3 regions of the Pantoea sp. E2023-21 genome follow, and region 1 is predicted to be linked to each of the others. Evidence: predicted binding sites of a transcription regulator. Region 1 holds the regulator's gene; each other region holds the start of a gene.
What was found. The regulator LexA, encoded in region 1, represses DNA repair genes until DNA is damaged. The targets are predictions, from matches to a motif close to TNCTGTATGTACATACAGNA.

Region 1 (7,370 bases):
ACATCACCCGCCAGCGTGAATGGCCCGTTATTCCAGGAAAGTCCGGTAGTGACCAGCGGGCGAATTTGGTAAGTATCGCGGTAGCCGTTCACCTCTTTGGTGTCGATATCACGCGAAATCAGGTTCTGGCCCGTAACACCCAAGGTCCAGTTATCGCCGAAATCGGTGGCAATACCGGCATCCATGTTAAAACCGGTATCGCTGCTACGATAGCGGCTGCTGTTGATGTCACTCTTGTCGTAGTTGTAGATACTGGCGGTGTAGTTATACAGCCAGGTTTTCTGCAGCTTTGGTGTTACGCCAATCGAGACTGGATGGCCTGCAACCGAGAACTCATGCGCGACTGACACACCATAATCGGTGACTAGCGCAGCCAGGCCGTTAGCGCTGGAACGCAAGTTATCCTCATCGCCCGGAACAGGAATTCGCGTGCCGTTGGCAACAGCCCGCAGGTAGGCAATATCACTGTCTGCGACGTTGGCGCGTACGATCGCACTGCCGTAGGCTTTAGTAATAAAAGCAAAAGGTAACGTTTCATTCGGGACGGTGACGGCCAGCGCCACACCTGCATTTGCATGGGCTTTATTGCCGCGCAGATCGCTGAGCTGATTGGCCATATCGCCTGCGGCGGCCTTCAGTTGCGGATAACCATTGAGGTAATCAGCAAAGGTCAGTTTATCGATTACATCCTGATAACGATCGACGGTATCGGTAATGTCATCGACCCGATCAATTAATTTGTCTTTATCGGTAACCTGCGCGCCCGCTGAAGGAAAGATGATGCTGACGTTATCTTCAGGCTGCGCTTTGGTCATCAATGCGGGGTTAGCCAGCACTGCTGAACTCCAGGTAGAAGAAGCTACGCCCGTACCGCCCATTGCGTCGTTACGTGCGTCATACCATGTACCTGCTGCCAGCGCTGAGGAAGAAAGAAATACTGCATTCAAACCAACAAGATAAGCTACTTTTTTGTGCCTGAATAATGTCTTCACCATGAGCCTGCCATCACCTTTGAAATGTCGCTGAATCACTCACCGACTGAAAGTTTAGTTAGCCGCTATTCTGAACGCTGGCTAACGCTTCATTGCTGTGAATTGAAAGGAAATAGCACTGCTATTCGCAGAATTGGATGCGTAAGCACCACTCCGCTGTTTTTATATGCAGAAAAATTACTAGTGGGTAGTTTGATACCAGAAATTACTTAAGGCCTTTTGAACCATAGCCGCTAACCAGGTGAGTTGCAACGCAAAAGCCTGCTACCGTTACGCTGTCTGGCGGGACGCTTTTTACAGGTTAAACCGTTGAGGCAACATTAGCGGACAAAATAGGCTGATAATTTATTGATTGATGAGAATTTTCTTGCGGATTTTAAGGATAATAAGCAATCACAGCAGGGCAAAAATTTGTGTGATAAAATAACATCACCTGCTACCCGGAGAATACTTATGTCTAACCTCACGCCCGAACAACTTCTTACTCAGGCAGAATCACTGTGTCTTGACCGCGGCGTGCGCCTCACCCCTCAACGCGCCGAAGTGTTGCGTTTGATGGCAGAGCAGAATGGTTCGATAAGTGCTTACGATTTGCTGGATCAATTACGCGTCAGTGAGCCCCAAGCTAAGCCCCCCACCATTTACCGCGCGCTTGATTTCCTGTTGGAACAGGGGTTCATTCATCGTGTTGAGTCGAATAACAGTTATGTGGTTTGCCATCATTTTGATGAGCCGGCACATACTTCGGTAATGCTGGTGTGCGACGGTTGCGCGGCGGTAAGCGAAAAACATGCTCATGGCGTAGAAAAAACCATAGCGGCGCTGGCAGATCAGGCGGGATTTTCACTGCGTCATACGGTGATTGAAGCTCATGGCTTGTGTGAGAATTGTGCAGAGGTTGCGGCTTGTACGCATCATGAAAGTTGCGAACACGACCATCAGGTTGAAGGTAAAAAACGGGTGAGAAAGGCGTAATGGGCACTTCCATGTGCCGACCCGATCATAACGACCGGTGGGTAGGAGCATCATCCGTAATAGGGGAAATCGACTACCAGCGGTAATCTTTGTTGTGGGTTTCCCATTCTTTCACTTCGGTCTCTGCTTGGTCTTTCGCATACCCGTAGCGTTCCTGGATTTTACCGACAAGCTGCTCGCGTTTACCTTCGATTACGGTCATATCATCATCCGTAAGCTTGCCCCACTTTTCCTTCATTTTACCTTTGAACTGCTTCCAGTTTCCGCTCGCTTCGTCTTTGCTCATAATAATCCTCCACTTCATCCTGAGTGAGATAGATATATTGCCTGCCTATCAGGCGATATACCCACACAACGCGCTACTCATTTGCGCCGTATAAGGTAATTGTAGTAGCCGTTTCGTAGTTTGCAGAGAATTACAGATTAATCTGTAGTTTACGCTTCGCTTATTCAGGCATTGAACCAGCTATTACGTTGCCAGTGCCCACGCCAGATTACCCACAGCGAGAGCCCACGTAACGCGAGAAATACCGTCACCGCCAGCCATAAACCGTGGTTGCCCAGCCACGGCAGCGTCAATAGTGATAAGCCATAGCCGATTGCCGCTATCACCATGCTGTTACGCATTTCACGGCCACGCGTTGCGCCAATAAACATGCCATCCAGCAGATAGCACCAAACACCAACCAGCGGCAGAATCACTTGCCAGATAAGGTAGCGATCGGCCATTTCGCGCAGCGCTTCCAGTGAAGTCAGCATCGCCACTATCTGCGGACCCGTAAAGGCATAAATCAGCGCAAATATCACCGCAACAAAACAGGCCTGACGGCAGGCCGCATGCCAGATAAGCAATAATCGACTGCGATCTTTGGCCCCAACGGCCTCACCGGAGCAGGCTTCAACTGCGTAGGCAAAACCATCCAGCGCGTAAGCAGTAAAAGTGAGGAACATCAGCAGTACAGCATTGACCGCTACCACATCCGGTCCAATACGCGCACCAAGAATCGTGAGCGAGGCAAAACAGATTTGCAGCATTAAGGAGCGCAGCATAATGTCGCGATTAAGGCGGAACAGCCGTGCCGCATCGCCGCGCCAGCTGCTTTTTAGCAGAGTAAAGTGGATACCGCGCATTTTCAGCACACGCGCCACCATCCACAGCCCCACGCCCAGCGTGACATATTCTGCCAGTGCGGTTGCCGCCGCCGCCCCGGCCACGCCCCAATGCAGTTTGAGGACAAACAGCAGATCAAGCAGGATGTTGACCAGATTGCCAATGATCAGCAGCACCATCGGCGCACGTGCATACTGCACGCCCAGCAGCCAGCCGAGAATCACCAGATTGGCTAAGGTCGCTGGCGCACTTAGCCAGCGAATCTCAATGAATATTTTCGCCTGGTGTTGCACTTCCGGGCTGCCACCCATCAAGGCTGCAGCCAAACTGCTTACCGGCGTCCGCAGCACCATAAACAGCACCCCAAAAACCAGCGCAATCAGCAGCGGTTGCGTTAAGGCGCGCGCCAGCGCGGTTTTATCATTAGCACCAAATGCCTGAGCGGTGAGTCCGGTCGTGCTCATGCGCAGGAACAATAGGAGCATAAAGATGAAGCTGGTTGCCGTCGTGCCAACCGCGACACCGCCCAAATAGATAGGGCTATCGAGATGACCAATAACGGCAGTATCCACCACGCCCAATAACGGGACGGTGATGTTTGAAAGGATCATCGGCAGCGCCAGCCGCCAGAGCGTTTTATCTGAAGAGGAAAACAGCTGCATTCGCCCATTCCGTTGTTTGCGGTAATCAGCGTAATGGCGCCAGAGTGAGCCGCAGAAAGAGTCACAGAGAAGTAAAACAGCAGACTGCGGTTAGCGCATGATACGCCACCGCAGTGGGTGAGGCTCAGAAACTGATTAGAGCCACTCGCCGTTGCGCACAATCCCGACAGCCAAACCTTCAACGGTTAGCGACTGCTCACGGGTATCAACGACAATCGGCTGAAAATCGGTATTTTCTGGCAGAAGATGAACAATCGCACCCTGCTTTTTCCAGCGTTTCACGGTGACTTCATCATCAATGCGCGCCACTACAACCTGGCCGTTACGCACTTCCTGAGTTTTATGCACCGCCAACAGATCGCCATCCATAATGCCAATGTCTTTCATCGACATACCGCTCACGCGCAACAGAAAATCAGCGCTCGGTTTGAACAGGTTAGCATCCACCTGGTAGTGGGCTTCGATGTGTTCCTGTGCCAGCAAGGGCTCACCGGCAGCGACGCGGCCAATCAGCGGCAGACCTTCGCTCGGTTCTTCTTCCATCAACAGGCGAATCCCGCGCGATGCGCCGGAAACAATTTCAATTACGCCTTTACGCGCCAGCGCTTTCAGATGCTCTTCAGCAGCATTGGGCGAGCGAAAACCCAGTTGCGCAGCAATTTCCGCACGCGTTGGCGGCATGCCCGTCTGGTTAATATGGTCGCGAATCAGGTCATAGACCTGTTGCTGCCGTGCAGTTAACGCTTTCATCCCGCCCCCTGGTTGTTTATACAGTCGCTGTGAGTATATACAGGTATTGGCGAAATGAAAACCGTAACAGAGGGAAAAATCAGCGGTTTGATGAATCTGGAATCCCTATCTCAAATGCGTCCAGAGCAGCGCGATCCAGACGAACAGAGCCAGTAAGATAGTCAGTAATACGGCAGCCGATCCCATGTCTTTGGCACGGCCCGCGAGCGGATGTTGCTCTTGACCAATGCGGTCCACCACCGCTTCGATAGCGCTATTAAGGATCTCAACGATGATAACCAGCACCACCGAGCCAATCATTAAGATGCGGGCGATGGTATCTACATCCAGCCAGCAGGCCACAAGAATAGCCACCAGCGCGGCAACGGCTTCCTGCCGAAATGCGGCTTCGTGCTGCCATGCGGCGCGTAACCCCTGCCAGGAATAACCGGCGGCTTTCACTATTCTTACTAAACCGGTGACGTTATTTGCCATGTCTATGGAACCCTTGAACTATTTTGACGTCAATGTGAGGGCAGTTTGAGGCGGCAGAGCCACAGACCTTCGCTGCGCTTTCTGGTATGCTTGCCGCGCTTTGCTAACAAGAGGCTTAAAGTTGTCTATGTCAGGTTGGCGTAAACTCTATTACAAATTATTGAATTTACCACTCTCTATTTTGGTAAAAAGTAAGGTCATTCCGACCGATCCCGTCTCTGAGCACGGGATCGATCCGACACGTCCTGTGATGTATGTTTTGCCTTATGATTCAAAGGCTGACCTACTCACGCTGCGTGCTCAATGCCTGAAACATGATCTGCCCGATCCGCTGGCTCCGCTGGAGATCGATGGCACCCTGCTGCCGCGTCACGTGTTTATTCACGATGGCCCACGCGTCATTCCCTATTTCGTGGCAAATCCCGAATCGGTAAAGCTGTTCCACGATTATCTGGATTTGCACCGCAGCAACCCGCATCTTGATGTGCAAATGCTGCCGGTTGCGGTGATGTTTGGTCGCGCGCCGGGACGTGAAACATCCGGTGAGTCCACGCCACATCTGCGTATTCTCAATGGTGTTCAGAAGTTCTTCGCTATTTTGTGGCACGGCCGCGACAGCTTTGTGCGCTTTTCGCAAACCGTTTCGCTGCGCCAAATGGCGACCGAACACGGCACCGATAAGTCGATTGCGCAGAAGCTGGCTCGCGTGGCGCGTATTCACTTTGCCCGCCAACGTCTGGCCGCAGTCGGTCCGCGTCTGCCTGCGCGTCAGGATCTCTTCAATAAACTTTTGCAGTCCAAAGCGATTGAAAAAGCGGTAGAAGATGAAGCGCGCAGTAAAAAGATTTCCCATGAGAAAGCCCAGCAGAATGCCATTGAAATGATGGAAGAAGTGGCGGCGAACTTCTCTTATGAAGCCATTAAAGTCACTGACCGCGTGATGGGATGGCTGTGGAGCCGCCTGTATCAGGGCATCAACGTTCATGGCGGTGAGCGCGTGCGTCAGCTGGCGCAGGATGGTCATGAGATTGTCTATGTGCCGTGCCACCGCAGCCACATGGATTATCTGCTGCTCTCCTACGTGCTTTATCATCAAGGACTTGTACCGCCGCATATCGCGGCGGGGATCAACCTGAACTTCTGGCCGGCCGGCCCGATTTTCCGGCGTTTAGGCGCGTTCTTTATTCGTCGTACCTTTAAGGGCAACAAACTCTATTCCACCGTGTTCCGTGAGTACCTCGGCGAGCTGTTTAGCCGTGGTTACTCGGTTGAATACTTCGTGGAAGGCGGACGTTCGCGTACCGGCCGTTTGCTGGACCCGAAAACCGGTACCTTATCAATGACGCTGCAGGCGATGCTGCGCGGCGGCAGCCGTCCGATCACCTTCGTGCCGATTTACATTGGCTACGAGCACGTGATGGAGGTGGGGACTTACGCTAAAGAGCTGCGTGGCGCTGCCAAAGAGAAAGAGAGCTTCCTGCAGATGGTTCGGGGCTTGCGTAAACTGCGTAACCTCGGTCAGGGTTACGTCAATTTTGGCGAACCGCTGCCCTTGATGAACTACCTGAACAAAAACGTGCCAGAGTGGCGTGATGCGATCGATCCTATCGAACAACAACGTCCAGCCTGGATGACGCCCGCCGTAAATGATATTGCGGCGAAGCTGATGGTGCGCATCAACGAAGCTGGAGCGGCCAACGCCATGAACCTGTGCGTTACCGCGCTGCTGGCATCACGTCAGCGTTCACTGACCCGTGAACAGTTGATTGAGCAATTAGAGTGCTACACCCAGCTACTGCGCAACGTGCCGTATTCGCCAGAAGCTACCGTGCCCGATATGAGTGCGGAAGCGCTGCTTGACCACGCCATGGGCATGAACAAGTTCGAGACCGAGCAAGATAATATTGGCGACATCATCATTCTGCCGCGTGAGCAAGCGGTGCTGATGACCTACTATCGCAATAACATCCATCATATGCTGGTGATGCCGTCGCTGATAGCCGCTATCGTGCAGCAGCATCGTGAAATCAGCGAAGCAGAACTACTGCGCCAGGTTAGCCTGGTGTACCCGATGTTGAAGAGTGAGCTGTTCCTGCGTTGGGACAAAGCGGAACTGCCTGCGCTGCTTAACGCACTCTGTACAGAGATGGCGCGTCAGGGGCTGATCACCCTGCAAGACGGCATGCTGAAAATGACGCCGGCACGTCACCGTTCGCTGCAACTGCTGGCGGCGGGTATTCGTGAGACGCTACAGCGCTTCGCGATTACCTTCGCCATTCTCAGCGCGAAACCTGCCATCAACCGCGGCACGCTGGAGAAAGAGAGCCGCACGCTGGCTCAGCGCTTGTCTGTGCTGCACGGCATCAACGCACCCGAGTTCTTTGATAAAGCGGTGTTCACTGCGCT
Region 2 (7,370 bases), 140 kb from region 1:
TGCTGAGCCGACGTCCACTGCGCATTGGCTATGCCTTCAGTGCATTGCTGGCGGTCATCGGTGCGGCGATTATTCGTTATGACAAAGTCAGCGACCATTTCTGGTTCGGCTTGTTGCTGGTGCAGGCGGCCAATATCTGCTTCGCCATCGGCATGGTGGGTTACAAACGCCTGCAGGAAACCCGTCCCATGCCACAGCACACCGCGTTTTCGTGGTTCTATCTGGGCGCGGTGATCATCGCGGTGATTGCCTGGAGCCTGTGGGGCAATCCCAATAAACTGCCAACGACATCGCTGCAGTGGGGCATTTTGGTGTGGCTGGGCGTGGCAGCTTCAGGTTTGGGCTACTTCATGTGGAACTACGGCGCTACGCAGGTGGATGCCGGCACCTTGGGGATTATGAACAATATGCATGTGCCGGCGGGCTTACTGGTGAACCTGGCGATCTGGCAGGAAAAACCGCACTGGCCGAGTTTTATCGCCGGTGCCGCCGTAATCTTCGCATCACTTTATGTGCATAAACGCTGGGTGCTAGGTAAGAAAAGCATCGCATAAAGCCAATAGGGAAGGGATAGCGCGGCAGAGGAGCAAAGCATCCGAGCCATGGATGGCGAGGCTGATCCACAAGGAAGTGGTTTCCCTTTGCGATCTGCCGCGCTATCCCTGACCTGGCGCGAATAAAGAAGCGATTAAGTCTTCTTAACCGGCCCCGGACGATGGATCATCGTCAAACCTTTCAGGAAATTACGCAGAATCTGGTCGCCGCACTCGCGGAAGTTCTTGTGTTCCGGGTTGCGGAAAATCGCACCCACCTCAGCCTGCGAAATCTTAAAGTTCGCTTTCAGCAACACATCCGGAATGTCGGTGGTCTTCAGCGCAAAGGCGATACGCAATTTCTTCATGAAAATATTGTTATTCATGCGACGCTCAATCGAAGGCGCGGGCGCATCTTCACTCTTACCGCGACGGTAAAAAATCAGACCGTTAAGGAAATAACCCATCAACACATCCGGCAGCTTGCGAAACGCGGCATCGTCATCCTTCTTCATCCACGCCTGCACATCTTCCAGCGGCACTTCACTGCCCGCCAAGGCAAAAATCTCCACCACTTTGCTATCGCTCAAATCAAGCATATAGCGCACGCTGCGCAGAACATCGTTACTCATCATGGTGAAACTCTCTTGGTCGCGGGTTGAGGCGGCGCATTATAGAGCAGGCGGGGCAGGGATAACAGCGTGGGCGACCTTCGTCGCCCAACATCATCAGGATGAGGTGGTTTGCAGTGAGCCCGGACGCGCGGCATCGCGCACGAAAGGCAAATGTTCACAGGCATGCTGACGGGCAAACCGCACAAAGGCTTCCATCACCGGCTGACGTTGCTCGCCTTCGCGTACGGCGGCATACAAGCGGCTCCACAAGCCATCGCCCAACGTCTTCGTCACCACCAAACCCTGCTGCTCAAAATTCTCTACCACCCAATGCGGCAGCGCGGCGATGCCCATGCGCGCCGACACCATTTGAATCAGCAACAACGTGTTATCCACGCTCTTCAAGGCCGGACTCACGCCCGCAGGTTGCAGGAAATGGCGCCACACATCTAAACGCTGACGCTGCACCGGATAGATCATCAGCACCTCATCGGCCATATCTTCTGGGGCAATATGTTCAAGCTGCGCCAAAGGATGATCCGGCGCCATCACCAAACGCACTTCAAAATCGAACATCGGTGAATAGAACAACCCGCTGCGCGGCAATATATCGGAGGTCAACACCACATCCAACTCGCCCTGCTGCAACGCGGGCTGCGGATCAAAGGTCACGCCGGATTTGAAATCCATCACCACCTGCGGCCAGCTCTGGCGGAAATTATTCAGCGCGGGCGTGAGCCATTGAATGCAGCTATGACACTCAATAGCGATACGCAAGGTGGTCTGATGCGGCTCATGGCACGCCTGCAAAGCCTGCTGAATCTGTGGCAAAACCTGCTCAGCCAGCTGCAATAAAATCTCTCCCTGCGGCGTAAAACGCAGCGGCTGGCTTTTACGCACAAACAGACGAAAGCCCAGCCGCTGTTCCAGATCGCTGAACTGGTGGGACAACGCGGATTGCGTCTGATGAAGCTGTGAGGCGGCGGCGGCTAATGAGCCGGTATTCCGTAACGCCTGCAGCGTCCGCAGGTGTTTGAGTTCGATCATGAGAATCCTTCACATCGAGATTGAACAAATTGCGCTTGAGGAACATACAGTACCCGCAGATTATGGCGGTGTAAACATCTGGACGGCTAAACATCCCGGACAAACGTCGCGGCCACTTTACGTTTGTCCAGCCACATTGCTCAGCGAAGGGAATCGTGACTCGCTGGATGAACGTAAATCGGTTGTACCTCAAGAATATCTGGAGAACAGAAAATGACCATTCTGAACCATACACTCGGTTTCCCTCGCGTCGGTCTGCGTCGTGAACTGAAGAAAGCACAGGAAAGCTATTGGGCAGGTAACAGCTCACAGGAAGCGCTGCTGGCGGTGGGGCGCGAGTTGCGTGCCCGTCACTGGCAACAGCAGAAAGAGGCGGGCATCGATCTGCTGCCGGTTGGCGATTTCGCCTGGTACGATCACGTTCTCACCACCAGCCTGCTGCTGGGTAACGTGCCCGCACGCCATCAGAACAAAGATGGATCCGTCGATCTCGATACGCTATTCCGCCTCGGCCGTGGCCGCGCACCAAGCGGGGAACCTGCGGCGGCGGCGGAAATGACCAAATGGTTTAACACCAACTATCACTACATGGTGCCGGAATTCACTCAAGGGCAGCAGTTCAAACTGACCTGGCCCCAATTGCTGGATGAAGTTGACGAAGCGCTGGCGCTCGGCCACAAGGTTAAACCGGTGCTTCTCGGCCCGCTCACCTATCTGTGGCTGGGTAAAGTCAAAGGCGAGCCATTCGATCGTCTGTCACTGCTCAAAGACATTCTGCCGGTTTACCAACAGGTGCTGGCCGAACTGAAAAAACGTGATATCGAATGGGTGCAGATCGATGAGCCAGCACTGGCGCTGGAGCTGCCACAAGCGTGGCGCGCTGCATACAAACCGGCTTACGACGCGCTGCAGGGCGAAACTAACCTGCTGCTCACCGCCTATTTCGACAGCATCGGCCAGAACATTGACGTCATTAAAGCGCTGCCGGTGCAAGGTCTGCACGTTGACCTGGTTCACGGCAAAGACGACATCCAACAGTTGAACCAGCAGATTCCCGCGGATTGGCTGCTGTCTGTTGGGGTGATCAACGGCCGTAACGTCTGGCGTGCGGATCTCAGCAGCTGGTTTGAGCGTTTGCAGCCGCTGCTCAGCCAGCGCAAACAGCTGTGGATCGGCTCCTCTTGCTCACTCCTTCATAGCCCAATCGATCTCAGCGTGGAAACCCGCCTTGATGAAGAAGTGAAAAGCTGGTTCGCCTTTGCCCTGCAGAAGTGTGCTGAGCTGTCGCTGCTGAGCAACGCGCTGAACAACAATGATGCGGCTTCGCTGGTTGCGTGGAGTGCGCCGATTCGTGCGCGCGCCCACTCAACACGCGTTCACAATGCTGCAGTCGGCGAGCGTCTGGCGAAAATCCAGACCAAAGACACTGAACGCGCCAGCAGCTACACCGAGCGTGCGAAAGCGCAGCGTCAGCGCTTCAACCTGCCCGCATGGCCGACCACCACCATCGGTTCATTCCCGCAGACCACTGAAATTCGTGGGCTGCGGCTCGACTTCAAAAAAGGCAACATCGATGGCGGTAATTACCGCACCGGCATCGCTGAACACATCAAACAGGCGATTATTGAGCAGGAACGTTTAGGACTCGACGTGTTAGTGCACGGAGAAGCAGAACGTAACGACATGGTTGAATACTTCGGCGAAAACCTCGACGGCTTCGTGTTCACCCAAAACGGCTGGGTGCAGAGCTATGGTTCACGCTGCGTCAAACCGCCGGTTATCATTGGCGACGTAAGCCGTCCACGGGCGATCACCGTTGAGTGGGCGAAGTATGCGCAGTCGCTGACCGATAAACCGGTTAAAGGCATGCTGACCGGTCCGGTGACCATTCTCTGCTGGTCGTTCCCGCGTGAAGATGTGAGCCGTGAAACCATTGCCAAACAGATTGCGCTGGCGCTGCGTGACGAAGTGGAGGATCTGGAAAAAGCCGGTATCGGCATCATTCAGATTGATGAGCCGGCACTGCGTGAAGGCCTGCCACTGCATCAGTCCGATTGGGCCGCGTATTTGACCTGGGCGGTGGATGCGTTCCGTCTCAATGCCGCAGTGGCGCAGGATGACACGCAAATTCACACCCACATGTGTTACTGCGAGTTCAACGACATCATGGATTCGATTGCCGCACTGGATGCGGACGTCATCACCATCGAAACGTCACGTTCCGATATGGATCTGCTGGATACCTTTAAGGCGTTCGATTACCCCAATGAAATTGGTCCGGGCGTGTATGACATTCACTCACCGAACGTGCCGAGCGTGGAGTGGATGGAAGAGTTGCTGCGTAAAGCGGCGCAGAGCATTCCGGAGGAGCGTCTGTGGGTTAACCCGGATTGTGGCCTGAAAACCCGTGGCTGGACGGAAACCCGTCAGGCATTGGCAAACATGGTAAAAGCAGCGCAGAACCTGCGGGGTGAAACGGCTTAGTCGCCGCCCATGAGATTGGGGCGCCTATGCGCCCCTTTTTATTACGCGTTCGGTGCTACACCAGATTGCGCGAACCACGCCAGCATGCGTTGCCAGCCATCTTTGGCGGAATCGGCGTGATAACTTGCACGATAATCCGCGTTGAAAGCATGTCCCGCATCCGGATACACCACGATCTCCGCTTTGGCGTTGGCGGCGTGCAGCGCCTGACGCATCTTATCGATGCTTTCCAGTGGAATGCTCTCATCCTGCCCACCGTAAAGACCCAGCACCGGCGCATTCAGATCCACCGCAACATCAATCGGGTGCTTCTGCTGCTTCAGTGTTTTCTCACCGTCTAAGCGGCCATACCATGCCACTGCGGCTCGCACCTGCGGATTGTGCGCGGCAAACAGCCAGCTAATGCGTCCGCCCCAGCAGAAACCGGTAATTGCCAGACGACGCGCATCGCCACCATGACTTGCCGCCCAGTTAGCCACATGATCAAGATCGGACAGTACCTGCGTATCCGGAACCTTGCTCACCAACTCTTTGAACAGCGTGGGAATGTCGTGGTAATCGTTGGGATCGCCTTCGCGGAAATAGAGCTCAGGGGCGATCGCCAGATAACCTTCCAGTGCCAAACGCCGGCAAACATCGCGGATATGTTCGTGCACCCCAAAAATTTCCTGCACCACTAACACCACCGGCAACGTACCTTGATACTCTTTTGGACGGGCATAATAGGCGGGCAGATTTTCGCCCTGGCTCGGAACTGAAGTCTCGCCAGCATGAATCGCCTCGCTGGCGGTAATAATGGTACTGCTTGCGGTGGGCTGAACAGCAGGCGCAAAGCCGCCGGGTGCCGTTTTTTGTGCCATATTGTCTTCGGTTTTCATGGTTCTCTCCGTGCTAGCAAATGCGCAATCACGTAACTATAGCCTGGCGAAGTAAAGCAAGGCTGACGTAGGGTGCAGAGGGATTTTTTTTCACGTGTGCAGCTTCTCTATTAACATTGCCACCAACACTTACACAGCACCGCTTGTAGCAATTCAGAATTGCACAGCGCTAATGTGTGATGTAAATCACATAATATTTTTCTGATAATGTAAGTTTCATTATTGATGGTGAATTGAGTCACATATTTATGCCGCCTGCTCACGTAGAGTGGCGCGCACATCCCCACTCTATCAGGAGTCTGTTATGGCCCAGTCTGACGTTTTCCACCTTGGTATCACCAAAGCTGATTTGAAAGGAGCCACCCTGGCCATCGTGCCGGGCGATCCTGAGCGTGTGAAGAAAATCGCCGCGCTGATGGACAATCCTCAGCATCTGGCTTCGCATCGTGAATTCACCACTTACCTTGCCGAAGTTGATGGCAAACCGGTTGTTGTCTGTTCTACCGGTATTGGCGGACCTTCAACCTCGATTGCGGTTGAAGAGCTGGCGCAGCTTGGCGTGCGCACTTTTCTGCGCGTCGGTACCACCGGCGCTATCCAGCCGCATATTAATGTCGGCGATGTGCTGGTCACCACCGCATCGGTACGCCTTGATGGCGCCAGCCTGCATTTTGCGCCGATGGAATTCCCGGCCGTGGCTGATTTCAGCTGCACCACCGCGCTGGTGGCAGCAGCAGAAGCCTGCGGTGCGAAAACCCACATTGGTATTACCGCCTCCTCTGACACCTTCTATCCAGGCCAGGAACGCTACGACACCTTCTCAGGTCGTGTCGTTAATCGTTTCCAGGGTTCAATGAATGAATGGCAGCAAATGGGCGTTCTTAACTACGAGATGGAATCCGCTACACTATTAACCATGTGCGCCAGTCAGGGACTGCGTGCCGGCATGGTGGCTGGCGTCATCGTGAACCGTACACAAAAAGAGATCCCAGATGCCGTGACCATGAAGCAGACCGAAAGTGATGCGGTGAAAATTGTGGTTGAAGCCGCGCGTCGCTTAATTTAATGCGCCAGTCAGGGATGAATTCGAGACCAGACTTATAAGGAACTCCGCTATTTCCTGATTAGAATGCGCGCAATTTCAGCAGCTACTGAGAAATTTCTTATGCGCAAAATGGTTTCTGTCTCACGTCCTAATTTCATGAACAATCCCGCTGCTTCGCAATCTCGTGTTGAGGGCGCAGCAGCGAGATTTCGCCAGGCGATGGCGGCCAATAACTATCCTCTTGCGCGTCAGTGCTGCGAAGAAGTGCTGCGCGTCTTGCCCAATCATATGCAAGTGCTTAGCGACTACGCGTTAACCCTAATGCGCGTCGGCGAATATAAAAAATCGTATAAAATTTACCAGAAGATCTATCAGGCTCCGGCCGCCCAGCTTGCGCAGGCGTCGGAAACCTGGCTGGATGGATTGACCGAAGTCTGCGGCTGGCTGAATAAAGAGGATGAAGTGGCGCGTTATGGTCTTGAGTCGCTACAGAAATCCGATGTGACTTTCAGTAAAGGGACGAAAGTGGCCTTTCCGGCCGATGCACCTTCACCGCTCAATCGCAGCAATCCCGCGGAAAACATCATCTCCTTTAGCCTGTACGGCGGTCAGCCACGCTATTGTGAAACGCTGATTAAAAACATCGAAGTGGCGCGCGAACTCTATCCTGACTGGATCTGCCGCATCTATCTCGACGACAGCGTGCCGCAGCACGTCTGGCAGCGCTTGCAGCAGCCCAACACGCAGCTGGTGGATATGTCGCAGGAGA
Region 3 (7,370 bases), 1.3 Mb from region 1:
TGCTTGATGATCAACCGCGTATCTTTGGTTTTGCGCGTTCCGATCGCTATCCTATTATTGTCGCGGCCGGTTACAACAGCGACGATCTCTTCCATGTATGGGTCAACCGTCGGGCGCAGGATATTCTGCTCAGCATCATCCTGCTGCTGACCATTATGCTACTCGGCACCTTCCAGCTGCGTCAGGCGCGTCGCGTGTTGCGTTATCAGCAGGAGCTGCACCGCCTGCGCGACAAACTGCACAACGCCAATCTTGCACTGAACAAACTCGCGCATGTTGATGGTTTAACCGGTCTGGCAAATCGCCGGGAATTTGATCGTTTCCTGCATGACGCGCTGGCAAATGTCGCCGTAAGCGGTAAACCGCTTTCGCTGATTATGATGGATATCGATTTCTTTAAGCACTACAACGACACTTACGGCCATATTGCCGGGGACAAGTGTTTGAAAGTGATCGGTGAGGTGTTAACTAACGTGGCCGGGCGGCGAACCGATATGGCCGCGCGCTATGGCGGCGAGGAGTTTGCGCTCATCCTGCCTGATACTTCATTCGATGAGGGGATGATCATTGCCCAGCGGGTTGTTGACGCGGTGAGGGAAAAGCAGCTTGCGCATGATTCTTCGCCCAAAGGCTTTGTCACGCTCAGTGCCGGCTGCGCGACCACCGCCACATCCGCCAGCCTCAGCGCGGTGAAACTGCTGGAGTACGCCGATCACGCCTTGTACCGGGCAAAGCGTGAAGGGCGTGATGGTGCGAAAGGCGTGACGGTGCTGCCTTTGTCAGATGAGCAGAGAGAATAATGGGCTTATTCCACTGCGGGCAGCTGGTACTTGATATATTGACGCAGCGCTTCATGCATCTGGCTATTGCTTTCGTCCTCTAAGCCGCGTTCTTCATATTCTTTCGCCAGCTGAATAATCACCTCGTCATATTTCCCCTTGAAGGTGATGTTATTAACTGCCACTTGCTTAATCATTAACTCGCGCAAGGCAGCGACTTCAATCTCCAGTCGGCTAACGTTTTCTTCCAGCTCTTTTACGCGTTCTTCATTCGCCATAGGTTCTCCGGATGTTATTAAGCTGTGGCTGTGTCAGGGCCTGAATATCGCATTGGCATGCGTGTAATTCAAGCGTGAAGCGGTTACTTCGCCACCGGCAGATCCGCCAGCCGGGTGGTGTAGGCCGGGGATAGCATCTCGCGCTTCATCGACCAGGGTTTCTGAATCCCTTGTCCGGCAAACCATAACGCGCCGCGCTGATGGGCATTCATTTTGTCGATCAGTGCCATCAGCTGGTCACTATTATGACGCGGCTGATACTCAGCAAACAGATCAAACTGCGCCACGCCATCGCTAAAGAAATCACCCAACATCACACCGCCTTTCATATATCGTTTACCGGGAACCCAGATGCGATCTAAACAGTTGAGCGTGGCCTGAATAATATCGCGACTGTCAGCCGTGGGCGTAATCAAGGTTTGGCTGGCCGCATTGGCGTAATAAGGATGATGCGGGTCATGTGGACTGGTGCGAATAAACGTACCGATATGACGGCAATATTGCCGCTCGCTGCGCAACTTCTCTGCGGCACGTGCGGCGTAATTGGCGATGGCTTCGCGCATATCCTGGTATTCGGTAATGCGGTCACCAAACGAGCGCGAGCAGAGGATATTTTGTCGATTGGGAATCACCTCCTCAAACGCCAGACAAGACTCGCCACATAATTCACGCACCGTGCGCTCCAGCACCACGCCAAAGTGTTTACGGATGAGCGCAGTCGGGGTTTCAGCCAATTGCAACGCGGTGGTAATCCCCATCAGGTTGAGCTTTTGCGATAAGCGACGGCCCACGCCCCACACCTCTTCGACCTTAACGAGTTTCATCAACTCGCGCTGGCGGCGGGGCAAGGAGAGATCCATCACGTTCTCGGCTTTGGTCCAGCGTTTCGCAGCCCAGTTGGCGAGCTTGGCGAGGGTTTTGGTCGGCGCAATGCCGACACCCACGCGCAGATGAGTGTCTTGATAAATGCGATCGCGAATATCGCAGCCTAACTGTTCGAACGTCATGCAGGCATTGATGCCGGTGACGTCAACGAAGGCTTCATCGATGGAATATTCATCCACGCGCGTGGATATCAGCGCCAGTGTTTCCATCACGCGGCGCGACATATCACCGTACAAGGCATAGTTGGACGAAAACACCACCACCTTATGGCGCATCAGCTCTTCGCGATGTTTAAAGTAGGGCGCGCCCATTTTGATGCCCAGCGCTTTGGCCTCTCGGCTCAGGGAAATAATGCAGCCGTCGTTATTCGACAGCACCACAATCGGCTTGCCGCGCAGATCCGGGCGAAACACCGTTTCACAGCTGGCGTAAAAGGAGTTCACATCCACCAGGGCAAACATCAGCGGCCTATGGTTTTAATCACGTGTTTAACGATGCCGAAAACTTCGAACTCATCGGCGTCAGGAATGGCGATAATCGCATGCGCGGCATTCATCGGTTTGAGATGCAGGTAAGGCTGTAACATCAGTTGTTTCACGGTGAACTCACCCGAAAGCGACGCCACCACAATGTCACCGTGTTTGGGTTTGAGCGAACTGTCCACCACCAGCATGTCACCTTCATTGATACCAATGTCGATCATCGAGTCACCGCTGACTCTGATGAAGTAGGTAGAGCTGGGGTGATCCACTAAAAAATCGTTGAGGTCGAGGCGTTGTTCTACGTAGTCCTGAGCGGGCGACGGAAAGCCGCAGGGCACGCGGCTGATGAACAAGGGTAACGCTAAAATGGCGCGGATTTCCGCGGGCTGAAAAAACTGCATGGCTGCGATCTCAAATCGTTACTGTATATGTATACAGTAATATCGATTGGGCAGTTTGATCAAGCCAGAACAGGCAATGATCTGCAAAACAGTTGGTAGCAAAGAGAATTTATTCTGCAGAAAACGGCCTGCTGCTGCGCTTAAATCATCATCCCCATGATCTGCATCGTGCTTTGCTGCGAGGCGGTGACAAACGGAATGTCTTTGATGTGCTGCATACCAAAGGCTTCATAGAACTTTCGAGCGCGTACGTTATTGCCTAACACTTCCAGCCACAGATAGCCTTCGCGTTTGTCACGCGCCTCATTGATGATGCTCTCAAACATCCATCGACCATAGTTTTTCCCGGTTTCTTCCGGATTGAGATACAGCTTATTCAGCAACGCGCCGCTCATGCCAGAATCCGGCACCGGCGTGTTCCAGGTGACTTTGGCGAAGCCAATGGGCTTGTCGGTCTCGGCAATCAGCCAGCTTTCATTGGGCGCCGCTAAGCTGCTATTCAGCTCTGCCAGACCATATTCCTTGTCGATAAAGGCATCCAGTTCTTCTGCGGAAACCCACATATGTTTGAAATGCGCATTGTAGGTCATGCGCCCCAGCAGGTGCAGCAGCTCTGCATCCTCTGCCTTGGCTTTGCGTATGGTAAACTCCATGCCAGATTTCCTTGCTTAATTCTTGTTATTAATCACATCGTCGGTGCGAGCACGGCAACCGAACGGCAATTACCATAACGTGTTAGTAACAAAAACCCAAGATAACCAGAGCTTTCTGTTAACAAGGCGCTACGCCGATGATCTATAGTAAGTACTGAGAACCAAGCGTAAGCCCATATTCTCAGGAGGTAGAAGATGTCAGATTCGCAACCTAAAATTATCGGCGAAGCCGCCTATACGCTACTGGTGCGCCGCGAGGAAGTCAGTGTCTTATCACTGTTGGCAGAGCTCGCGCGCATGGCGAGAAAAGCGCAAAACAGTGAACAGCTGCAACGCATTGCCCAGGCCCAGCAATGGTTGCTCACGCACCGCCAACCGGCGGGCAGCGATAATCGTGTCCATTCAGCGTTACGCGGGTTGAGTCGTCAGGAAGGCAGTGTCAGACTGCCCTCGGCAGACACCGACGACAATTAACTATCCCAGCGGGCTCACGCGTCGATAACTTTCGGCGCTGAGCTCATTGATTTGGAAATAAAAGCTTTCCAATTATCCTAATTCACACTTATTAGCACTTTTTGCAACAAACCCCACCTAACAACTTGAGTAAGCTCCTTGTACAGCTTTTTGCTACCTGTACAACTTTACTTAGGTCAAATGATCTAACTTTTTCATTTATTGGGGTCAATTATGCGTCAGAACGGATACACGCCGAGTTCAGTCGAGGCCATTGCCAACTACTTCAGCAAAGCGTCGCTGCCATCGCAGCAGGAAACATTGGGTCAGATCGTGGTTGAAATCCTGCGTGAAGGCCGTAATCTCAACCGCAAATCGCTCTGCACCAAGCTGCTGCGCAGACTGGAACTGGCTGCTAATGCGGAAGAAGAGCATCATTATCATCAGCTGATTGGCTTATTATTCGACCGCGAAAGCTGAGAGCCAGTCAGACGTCAAACTTGTACAAGTATAAATATTTTACTCTGAAAACGCTCCCACACTGTCTTCGCCCCGCACCGGGGCGAAGCGGCGATCAGAGATTCGTTATGAATAATTCGTTATGAATAGAAGTGAACACCAGAAAATAATCGATGAAATTATTGGCGAAGCGGCGCTGGCGCTCTTGCAGCGAACGGGGCCCGTCAATACCCAGGCGCTGATGGATCAGCTGATGTTGATGAAGCAACAGAGCTCGAATGACGAACAGCGTGCGGCCATCACTGCCGCTATCACCGAGGTGCGCAACAGTATTTCGGCGGGGAAAAAGCGCCGGGAAGAGCAGCCGCAGAGAGACAACGTTCTTCAGCTGTTTGGTAATAATGAACAGTCTGGCAACAATCGTAAACATTGACCGATTGGCTCGCGTTTAGGCATATAGATTCGAGCATATACGCAATCACGGGACTGAAATTATGTCGGAAAATCACAACCTCTATGCTGCACTGCCTGACACCGAGCTGGCCGAGCATTTTCGCAATGCAGATAGCACATTAAGAAATGAATCTGCAGTGCTGGATAGGGTTATCCGCCACGTGCTGGCCACCGAAGGACGCGTCAGTAATAAATCGATTATTCTCTGCCTGATTATGGCGCTGGAAACCGCAGAAAGTGATGCCGAAGCCGATGTGCTGCGCAAGACACTGGAAATAGTGGTGGGCTATACGCCTGACGACGCCTGATATTCCGCTCTGTCCCCCCACGCGGGGACAATATTGTCAATCCTTCGCAATGAGAGCCAACCGGCGCTTCGCTTTGCCAATATTAATTCTATGCAACCACGTCCGAAACTGTTTTAACTGTATATGTGAAGCGATCTCGGTAGAAAGCGTGCAAATATACAGCTGACTCTGCGTATGATTATTGGTGCCGGTGGCGTAAATTTCGCTTTTATTATCACGCTGTTGTAATTCTATTCCCGTGAAGTGTAAATCCCCCCACAGCTGTAGAGTGGTCTCGAACTTTTTAAAGTCCATTATGATGCCCTTATTATGTTCACGCGTAATGAAGTCGTGCTGGCTCAGCAACGTAAAGCAATTCAGTGTTTAAGCCAGCATAGTTGGAGACTACTTTTAAGGATAATCGCGTTTAGACGCGGATCGTCTGATCCATTTGCGTTTATTACCGCTTTGCTTATCCATCGCTAATGCACTGGCGCTGGCAGGATCAAACAGTGACAAACTTTCTATTTGATGCACCATAATCACTTTACGAAACTCCAGCACACTTTTAGGTGTTGAGGAAAAATCGATGTTGTGATTTTGGTACCACTGGCTGTAATTATGCTCAACGGCCAGGCTCAGCGTGCGTGGATCGCGATAACCGCTCAGCATCGGAATTAACACGATATTGGCGGTATTAGGGTATTCAAAGGTGGCGGCATGGATCATCCCGATATAGATACGGCGCGATTTCAGCGTCACCCAAGCCAATTCACCTTCTTCCATGCACTGCAGCAGCAGTTGCTCAATGCCGTTGGAACGGGAAAGGCGCTGATAAAGCTCCTTACGTCCTATCGCGTTGAGCCGGGCGCTGACCGCCCAATTGGAACGGTACATGCAAAACAGAATGGCAAAGGCCAACATCAGTACCACCGGCGCCTGGATGCCTAAAAAACTCCACGTCATGAAATCGACGTTCCAGTGCACATTCTCTGCCGAGGTTAGGGCAAAGGCATTGTTCACGCCCGATGCAGCCAGCAGGATCAGCCAGATGATCGCGGTCGCCAGCACGCCTTGCAGAACAAAAATACAGCCATATAGGGCAATGAGAAAATAGACATCCCAGCCAAAGGATCGTTTAATTTTTAAGCGACTCGACATGTCGCGACTGGTGTACCAATAGCCGCACACCATCATTACCATAAATATCGCCGTACCCATTTAAATATCCTTCAGTGTGCTGACATGCTCGGCAAAATCGCGCTGCACTTCAGGACTCAATGGATTAACCGAAGCGTTACCATCTTCATCAATAATAATTCTATCGCCTTCCTCAATCGATTCCTGAATGTCCTGCCGCGTCATGACTTGCAGTAATGATTCGGGGCTACCGAACAGGGAAGTTATAAAACCGAACATAATCGAGCAATCCTTCTTATTTATACCAACATTAACTATGGCACATCCCTCAGTAACCAAGCCGCGTAACTGAAATAAAGGGGACTTTCCGGATTAATCTGCCAGAGGTGCATGAATGCGCACCAAACGAAAATTACGGCAAACAAAGGCAGGGTCGCCATTTATGGCGTAATGCCGCTCACTTAAGCAAATCATTGCCTGGTTATGCAGGTGCGCATGAATGCGCACCCTACGAAAACCCAGCTCTGTAAACGTAGGGTCACCATTCATGGTGACCGATTCACGCTTAACTAACGAACATTACGCCATTTATGGCAACCTGATGATAATCATGAGGAATCACTGTTGAGTCAGTGGCGTTTTACTGCCAGGTTCCGCGCCGGTGATCGGATTGAGATCGGGGTGTGAAGCGGTACGCGCCGCAAGCGTGTCCAGATCGCTCAACTGCCCGGCGGGTAGCGTGACGCTGGCTGAACCATCCCCGCCATCCACCGCGGGTTGAGGATCGGCTACATAATCAAAGTTCTCGTCCGAATTCCAGCTGCCGCGAATATCGTCGCCCTGAGACATGTTGTAATAAGTGTGGGCATACTTTTCAATCGGTGGCAGTTTGCCCGGCGGGAAGTTGTTGTGGATGGAGTAGAGCGCTTTTTCAAACGACAGCTGATGCGCCACTTCACGCGTCATCAGGAAGCCCAGCGCGTCCTTCACGCCGACATCATCGGTGAGATTAATCAGGCGTTCATAAAGGATTTTGGCGCGGGCTTCGGCAGCGACGTTAGAACGCAGATCCGCCGTTACTTCGCCGATGGTATCGATAT

Region 2: metR (HTH-type transcriptional regulator MetR) is a predicted target of LexA. The motif match lies at 2,227-2,246, and genes of this name have one in related genera.
Region 3: umuD (translesion error-prone DNA polymerase V autoproteolytic subunit) is a predicted target of LexA. The motif match lies at 2,845-2,864, and genes of this name have one in related genera.

What each region holds. Positions count from the first base shown of each region.
Region 1 covers NZ_CP195344.1:3,600,051-3,607,420, reverse strand. The annotation lists gene traF (conjugal transfer protein TraF) at 1-995, opposite strand, end outside; gene zur (zinc uptake transcriptional repressor Zur) at 1,446-1,967, shown strand; gene ACRQ84_RS16880 (CsbD family protein) at 2,041-2,253, opposite strand; gene dinF (MATE family efflux transporter DinF) at 2,418-3,740, opposite strand; gene lexA (transcriptional repressor LexA) at 3,876-4,490, opposite strand; gene ACRQ84_RS16865 (diacylglycerol kinase) at 4,596-4,964, opposite strand; gene plsB (glycerol-3-phosphate 1-O-acyltransferase PlsB) at 5,092-7,370, shown strand, end outside.
Region 2 covers NZ_CP195344.1:3,458,038-3,465,407, forward strand. The annotation lists gene ACRQ84_RS16235 (carboxylate/amino acid/amine transporter) at 1-554, shown strand, start outside; gene ACRQ84_RS16240 (YehS family protein) at 689-1,168, opposite strand; gene metR (HTH-type transcriptional regulator MetR) at 1,262-2,194, opposite strand; gene metE (5-methyltetrahydropteroyltriglutamate--homocysteine S-methyltransferase) at 2,408-4,678, shown strand; gene ACRQ84_RS16255 (dienelactone hydrolase family protein) at 4,720-5,556, opposite strand; gene udp (uridine phosphorylase) at 5,861-6,622, shown strand; gene ACRQ84_RS16265 (tetratricopeptide repeat protein) at 6,722-7,370, shown strand, end outside.
Region 3 covers NZ_CP195344.1:821,102-828,471, forward strand. The annotation lists gene ACRQ84_RS03930 (sensor domain-containing diguanylate cyclase) at 1-800, shown strand, start outside; gene ACRQ84_RS03935 (hypothetical protein) at 806-1,057, opposite strand; gene umuC (translesion error-prone DNA polymerase V subunit UmuC) at 1,141-2,403, opposite strand; gene umuD (translesion error-prone DNA polymerase V autoproteolytic subunit) at 2,403-2,825, opposite strand; gene ACRQ84_RS03950 (GNAT family N-acetyltransferase) at 2,966-3,478, opposite strand; gene ACRQ84_RS03955 (hypothetical protein) at 3,674-3,952, shown strand; gene ycgZ (regulatory protein YcgZ) at 4,166-4,411, shown strand; gene ACRQ84_RS03965 (hypothetical protein) at 4,533-4,823, shown strand; gene ACRQ84_RS03970 (biofilm development regulator YmgB/AriR family protein) at 4,885-5,151, shown strand; gene ACRQ84_RS03975 (hypothetical protein) at 5,542-6,351, opposite strand; gene ACRQ84_RS03980 (hypothetical protein) at 6,352-6,549, opposite strand; gene ACRQ84_RS03985 (manganese catalase family protein) at 6,889-7,370, opposite strand, start outside.